2 regions of the Lactobacillus sp. M0393 genome follow, and region 1 is predicted to be linked to the other one. Evidence: predicted binding sites of a transcription regulator. Region 1 holds the regulator's gene; the other holds the start of a gene.
What was found. The regulator HrcA, encoded in region 1, represses chaperone genes, less so after heat shock. The targets are predictions, from matches to a motif close to TTAGCACTCNNNNNNNNNGAGTGCTAA.

Region 1 (3,688 bases):
AGATTCACCTGCAGAAATAAACGGCAGTGAAATATGGGTTGCTGACACACCAGACAAATCTTTCTTCGCCTTTTCGGCAGCATCCTTTAATCTTTGCAAAGCCATCTTATCTTTTGAAAGGTCGACACCATTTTCATCTTTAAAATTCTTAATCAGCCAATCAATAATCTTATTATCAAAATCATCACCACCAAGGTGGGTATCACCATTAGTTGACAATACTTGAAAGACGCCATCACCTAACTGCAGTACGGAAACATCGAAAGTACCACCACCAAGGTCGTAAACTAAGACTTTTTCATCTTCTGCGTCTTTGTCCAAACCATAAGCAAGTGAAGATGCAGTAGGTTCATTAATAATTCTCTTAACATCTAAACCAGCTATTTTACCAGCATCTTTGGTAGCTTGGCGTTGAGCATCATTAAAGTATGCAGGTACGGTAATAACAGCATCAGTTACTTTCTCGCCTAAATAATCTTCAGAGAATTTCTTGATGTACTGCAAGATCATTGCTGAAATTTCCTGTGGTGTATAAGCTTTATCACCAATTTTAACCTTGTAATCAGTTTCACCCATGTGACGTTTAATAGAAGAAATAGTATTAGGATTGGTAATTGCTTGTCTCTTAGCAACTTCACCAACTTGGATTTCTCCATCTTTAAAGGCAACTACTGAAGGGGTAGTGCGATTTCCTTCTGGGTTAGTAATAATTTTGGGTTCTTTACCCTCCAAAACGGCAACTGCTGAGTTAGTAGTTCCGAGGTCAATTCCGATAACTTTTGACATTGATATGCTTCCTTTCAATTATTGTGCTACAACAACCATAGCTGGTCTTAAAGTACGATCTTTGTACAAGTATCCCTTTTGTAAAACTCGTACAACATGATCTTTTTGATCATCATTTTCAGCTGCAACGGTTTGAACAGCTTGGTGTAAATTGGGATCAAATTTGACACCTTCAGCTATAATTTCACTGATACCGTGATCTTTCATCGCTTTAACCAGTGAATCAAGTGTCATCTGTACACCTTTTTTAAGCTGTTTTGATGCTTCGTCATCGACTTTAGTAGCTAAAGCTCTTTCTAAATTATCCATCGCTGGCAAAACATCTTTAGCTAAGGATTGAGACTCATATTTGATAAGCTGCGCTCTTTCTTTATTGTAGCGATTTTGCATATTTTGCATCTCAGCTTGACTGCGCAAATACTTATCTTCCAGATCGTCTTTTTCTTTTTGCAATTGAGTCAAATTACGCTGCAATTTACTTTCCAAAGACTCTGGTTTCTTTTCTTCGTTAGCCTTAGTCTTAGAATTTTCTACTTCTGTCTTTGACTTTTTATGCTCATCTTTTTTTGGCTCTTTTTTTGAGTTTTTACTATTATTTTCTTCTTTACTCACGGCTAACCTCCTTTATTTGAATCTACCATAATAATCAAGTAATTTTTTAGATAGTTCGTTTCTGAAATACTCGAGTAATCCAATCACCTGAGAATACGGCATATTATCAGGGCCAAGTAAAGCAATTATGCCCTTTCCATGAGAGCCAACGCTGTACTCTGCCGTAAGCAGACTGTAATCCTTTAACAAATCATTTGATAATTCGGATCCTAAACTAACTCGAACCGGATACCTGTCGCTTTTCAAATTTTGCCTATTATCCAAAATACTGGAAATCAAATCATTATGCTCAATCATTTCATAGAGCGATCTTAAGTTTGAAATATCGTCCAGAGAAATGTTGTTAAGCAAGTTAATCTGACCATCAACATAGGTTTGCTCACTGGCAGCATCGTTAATAACATCCTCGACCAAATTAATCAGTTCAGAGACATGAGCAACTTTAAGTTTATTGCCCAAAGTCTTTTTAAGATAGTCTGGAGTAACTTGATCTAAAGTTTTGCCCACCAGCTGATCGTTAATCATGCGCACAGCCTGTTCAATTTCATCACCATTAACATTATAAGGTAAAGTATAAACCTGGTCATGAACGTCACCGTCACTAGTTCCTAAGACAGCCATAATCTGTCTGTTAAACAATGGCACGATACGAAAACCAGTAATAGTTAATTCACTATTTTCAGGACCTTCCGCAAATGCTGTGTAATTGGTTAGATCCGATAAAATTTTGACAGCTGCCTGTACGATATCGTTAACCTGATGAAATGGTTGATCAAGCTGACTAATGATTCGCTTGTATACAGAAGATGAAATTTGTAAAGGTTCAACTAAATTGTCAAGATAGTAGCGGTAGCCTTCAGTTGAAGGCACGCGGCCACTAGACAAATGAGTTTTCTCAATCAAACCCTTATCTTCTAAAACAGCCATTTCGTTACGAATAGTAGCACTTGAAACCTTAATAGGCAGTTGATTCATAACAGTTTTGGACCCAACAGGATCATGTGTCTGCGTAAAATCATTGATAATTGTTTTTAAAATTAATTCTTGACGTTCGGTCAACATAAATATCGCCCTCACTTTTAGCACTCAATCTGATTAGGTGCTAACAATTTATATGATACTAGCTTTTAGCAGAATGTCAAGTTGAGTGCTAACTTTTTTCTTAAAAAACGTCAATCATTTTTTCAGTATCATTAATTAATTCATCGCAGCAAAATAATTTTTAATTTCAGCCTCGTCTTGACTCATTTGTTGTGTTAGCTCTTTTAAATTGGCAAATTTAATTTCACCACGGGTATACTTATACCATTTAATTACCATTTCCTCATCATAGGCTTCCTGATCAAAACCAAATAAGTTTGACTCAATATAAAGCTTTTTCCCCTGGTTGATAGTCACATTATAGCCTACACTTGTCATTGAGTCATACCACTTACCACAAATCTTAGTTTTAGTCGCATATACCCCAATTTTAGGAACAGCCTTGTCATCACTCCAAACCAAATTAGCTGTAGGAAAACCGAGTTTATGACCATTGCGCAAACCGTGACCAACATAGCCTGACATAACATAGGGAAAACCTAACAACTTAGCAGCTAATTCCATATTTCCGCTAGTTATCGCCTTCTTGATTTCCGTAGAACCAATTTTTTGACCATCATAAGACTGCTTAGGGACATTAATTATATTGAACCTTCCCTTAGCAAACTTAGGGAAATTTTTCATATTAGCCGTGTCTTTAGGGCCATATGTGTAGTCAAAGCCAGCAACTACAGTGTCAGCATGTAATTTTACTATAATATTATCAACAAATTCCTGTGCAGTTAGTTTACTAAAAGCTTCATTAAAGTGCATCACCAACAAATAGTCAACTTTAAGTTTCTGCATCTTGTATGCTTTTTCTGGAAGAGTATCAATGTATGTAACTTTTTTATTTTGATAAACTTCTTTTGGATGACGATCAAACGTCATTACTACTAGTGGTAAATGTCTTTGCTTTGCTTTTTCTTTTGCGATTTTGATTAATTCTTGATGTCCGCGATGAACCCCATCGAAGAAACCTAAAGCAAGAATTATATTTTGGGGAATTATGTTTTCCTTAAAAGGGTATGTTAAATGGATAATTTCCATAATAAGACCTTCATTCACCTATTCATTTTGTAAAAGCATTAAATAAGGGCGATAAATGGTACCATCTTTGCGATATATTGCCTTAACTTTATTATTGTAACGTAATGCCACCTTTTTTGCATTCGTTTTCAAAGAAATAGCTGCACCATTTTTAACTTTA
Region 2 (3,688 bases), on a different contig from region 1:
ATAGAACATTTGGCGATCTGAACTTGGAAAGAATTGATAGCGATGATAACTAAAATTGCCCAGTTAGAGGCTCTATTGTATGTGGCCGGTGATAATGGCATTGAAAGCACTAATTTGTGTGAACTGCTGCAAATTGGCAAGCCTGCACTGCGCGAATTAACTAAAAGCTTGCAGGAAAAATTACAGCAAAATTCGGATTCAGGTCTGCAAATACAGCAACTGAACGATTCTTATAAATTAACAACCCGGCCGGAAGTAAGCAAAACAATTGAAAACTTTTTTCAAAAAGATTTAACTAAAAGTCTTAGTCAGTCCGCTTTGGAAATATTAGCAATTGTTGCTTATAAGCAGCCTATTACTCGGATAGAAATTGATGAAATCAGAGGGGTAAATTCATCTGGTGCTTTACAAACATTAATTTGGCGGGGTCTTGTAAAGATAAATGGCAAAAAAGAGGCTCCGGGACACCCTAATTTATACGTGACCACTGACTATTTTTTGCAGTATTTTGGTTATCAAAGTTTAGCCGATTTACCTCTAATTGAAGATTTTGAAGATGAAAGTGTTAATGCCGAAGGTGAAATCGATTTATTTGCGGCTAAGGGTCAAGCAGATAAGAATATTGCTAAAACTCAAAAAGGAGAATCATAATGGTGTTAGAACGATTACAAAAAGTAATTGCTGAAGCTGGAATTGCTTCACGACGCAAGGCTGAAAAAATGATCACCGCAGGGCGGGTGACAGTTGATGGTAATGTAGTTACAAAATTAGGTACTAAGGTAGATACATTTAGTAATATTACCGTCGATGGTGAACCAATTGAGCGGGAAAGTTTGCACACATACCTTTTTTATAAACCGCGTGGGGTGGTATCGACTGCCAGCGATGACAAAGGCCGAAAAACCGTTGTTGAATACTTTAAAGAATTGCCCTACCGCTTGTACCCAATTGGCAGACTAGATTATGACACGTCAGGTTTACTCTTGATGACCAATGACGGAGAGCTTGCAAATTTATTGATGCATCCACGCAATAATGTAGCCAAAGTATATGTTGCTAAAATTACGGGTGTGCTTTCTCCTGCAGAAATCAGTCAGCTTACCCACGGAGTAAAAATTGATCGTCATAGATGTGCTCCGGCTAAAGTTAAAGTAATTAGAACTGACCGCAAAAAAAATAGCCAAATAGTACAGTTAACTATTCATGAGGGGCAGTATCATCAAGTAAAAAGAATGTTTAAGGCTGTTCATCATCAGGTTAAAAAATTAGCACGTGAAAGATACGCCTTTTTAACCCTGGATTCTCTGATTTCCGGAAGTTTTCGCGAATTATCCCATGAGGAAGTTGACAGATTAAAAGACGTAGATTAAGATGGTATTGAAAATTAAATATTAAGTTTGTTGTCTTCATGGCAGGGTGAAAATCCCGACCGGCGGTGAGAGTCCGCGACCCACGAAAGTGGTGGAATCTATTGTGATACCGATAGTTAAAGTCTAGATGAAAGAAGACAGACTAAACTAAAAGCCAAGATCTTTAGCTTACTTTTACTCGGTCTGTTGCTAGAAGCAACAGACCGAGTTTTTTTGGAGGTAAGAATTTTGCAAAGAAAAGGCAGAAATAATTTGGTCAATATAGTAGCATATACTTTAATTGGAACAATTGCATATGTATTAATGCTTTTGGAAATACCATTGCCTGTCACCAGCTTTTTAAAATTTGATTTTTCTGATGTTGTAATTACTATTGGTACTTTTTTATTTGGTCCATTACCCGGCATTTTCATCGCGTTTGTGAGAATGCTAATTAATTTAATATATAAAGGTTTTGCGCTACCAAGTTTAGTGGGTCAATCTGCGGCCTTTTTAGCATCAATTTCATTTGCTTTGCCGTTTTATTATTTGACTAGAAATATCAATAAAGATGAAAAGAGTTTTACTAAAAAACATTTAAAACCAATCTTAGGTATAGTTCTTGGCATTATAGCGATGGCTTTTGTTTTGTCAGTTTTAAATGCTCTGGTTCTAACACCTTTTTATGCAGCAACTACGGTACCCAATTTGCCAGCTATTCATGGTTATTCAGGTCTATTGGCGTTTACTGAGAAAGTTTATTTGGGCAAATTGCTCCACATTCCATCAATGAGTGCCTATATTTTTGGCATTATTGTGCCGTTTAATTTATTAAAAGGGGCAATAAATGGTACAGTGGTTTACTTATTGTTTGAAACTGTTTTGAGAACAATCAAACCATTTGTCAGGAAAAACTTCAATTTAAAAAACTAAACTCAGAAATTATGAAATCGGTCTATTAAATGACCGATTTTTTTATCCACTTAAATGGTAAATATGCTAAAATTAAACAAGTTAGGTAAGGAGGCTTTTTAAGATGACTAATAATCCTAAGGGACCATATCAACATTATAAACGTCCGCAAAAAACCAGAGTTGAAACATACAACTCTGTTTCTAAACGTTGGATTGTACTCATTGTTTTACTTATAATGATACTAATTGGCCTTGTTCCAGTAGTACATCATTTAGCAGCGAATAATAATTCAAGTAATAAAATAGTTGAAGTACGCAAAACTCATAAAAAAGCTGCCAAAAAAGCAAACGTTAAAGCTTCTCCTGCAAAAAACAAACTTATCGAAAATAAAACTAAGAGCAAACCGAAGGCAAAACCCAAACCTAAGGTTAAGCATAAAAAGAAACACGTGAAAACTAAACAATATATAGTTCAAAGTGGAGATTCTTTAAGTAGTATTGCTCGTCGTTTTAAAATTTCTGTTGGTCAGTTAGCTGAGTTAAATCAACTTGATCCTAACAGTCAGGTGGATATCGGACAAGTACTGCGTATCAAATAACTTAGAAAGGATAGGGACTGCAGTCCCTTTTTTATTGAATGCAAGTAGCAATTGATGGACCAGCTTCAGCTGGAAAAAGTACAGTAGCAAAGATAATAGCTCAAAAATTGAACTTTACGTATATTGATACGGGAGCAATGTACCGTGCTTCTACCTGGTTAGCACGTGAACACAAACTTAGTTATAGTGATGAAAAAGGCATATTGGCTGCTATTGACAAAGAAAAAATTGAACTGAAAAGCGAAAATGGCCAACAAAAAGTTTTTGCCGGCGATAAGGATATATCTCAAGATATACGTACACCGGATATTTCTGCTCACGTTTCTCAAGTATCAGCTTTGGCAGGTATCAGAACTAAAATGGTCAGTTTGCAAAGACAAATGGCCGGTCAGATGAATGTAGTGATGGATGGTCGTGATATTGGGACCACGGTTTTGCCTGCAGCTGACGTTAAAATCTTTTTAGTTGCGTCTGCTCATTCTCGAGCCCAAAGAAGAATGCTTGATTTTAAAGAAAGAGGAATTAAAACTAACCAGTCCCTTGAAGAAATTGAACAAGACATAGCGGAAAGGGATTATAAAGATTCGCATCGTAAAATTTCACCATTAAAAAAGGCACTTGATGCTATTGAAATAGACACAACTTCTATGACTATAGACCAGGTAGTTAATGCAATCTTATCTGAAATTAAAAAAAGTCAAAAAAACTATAAAAAAAGGGTATAAAACAGTAGAAAAATATCAAACTTTCATTTAGAATTAGAGTATGATATTGGGAGGTAAATAATGTCAGAAAACAGTAATCAATTTTTAGATGCATTAAAGCA

Region 2: a site for HrcA is predicted at 2,326-2,352, ahead of H3R29_RS02220 (LysM domain-containing protein). Genes of this name have one in related genera too.

Annotation. Positions count from the first base shown of each region.
Region 1 covers NZ_JACFPK010000004.1:20,247-23,934, forward strand. The annotation lists gene dnaK (molecular chaperone DnaK) at 1-786, opposite strand, end outside; gene grpE (nucleotide exchange factor GrpE) at 805-1,398, opposite strand; gene hrcA (heat-inducible transcriptional repressor HrcA) at 1,411-2,460, opposite strand; gene ribF (riboflavin biosynthesis protein RibF) at 2,596-3,528, opposite strand; gene truB (tRNA pseudouridine(55) synthase TruB) at 3,547-3,688, opposite strand, start outside.
Region 2 covers NZ_JACFPK010000002.1:177,118-180,805, forward strand. The annotation lists gene H3R29_RS02200 (ScpA family protein) at 1-53, shown strand, start outside; gene scpB (SMC-Scp complex subunit ScpB) at 43-651, shown strand; gene H3R29_RS02210 (pseudouridine synthase) at 654-1,370, shown strand; FMN riboswitch at 1,399-1,513, shown strand; gene H3R29_RS02215 (ECF transporter S component) at 1,596-2,282, shown strand; gene H3R29_RS02220 (LysM domain-containing protein) at 2,386-2,862, shown strand; gene cmk ((d)CMP kinase) at 2,901-3,587, shown strand; gene rpsA (30S ribosomal protein S1) at 3,648-3,688, shown strand, end outside.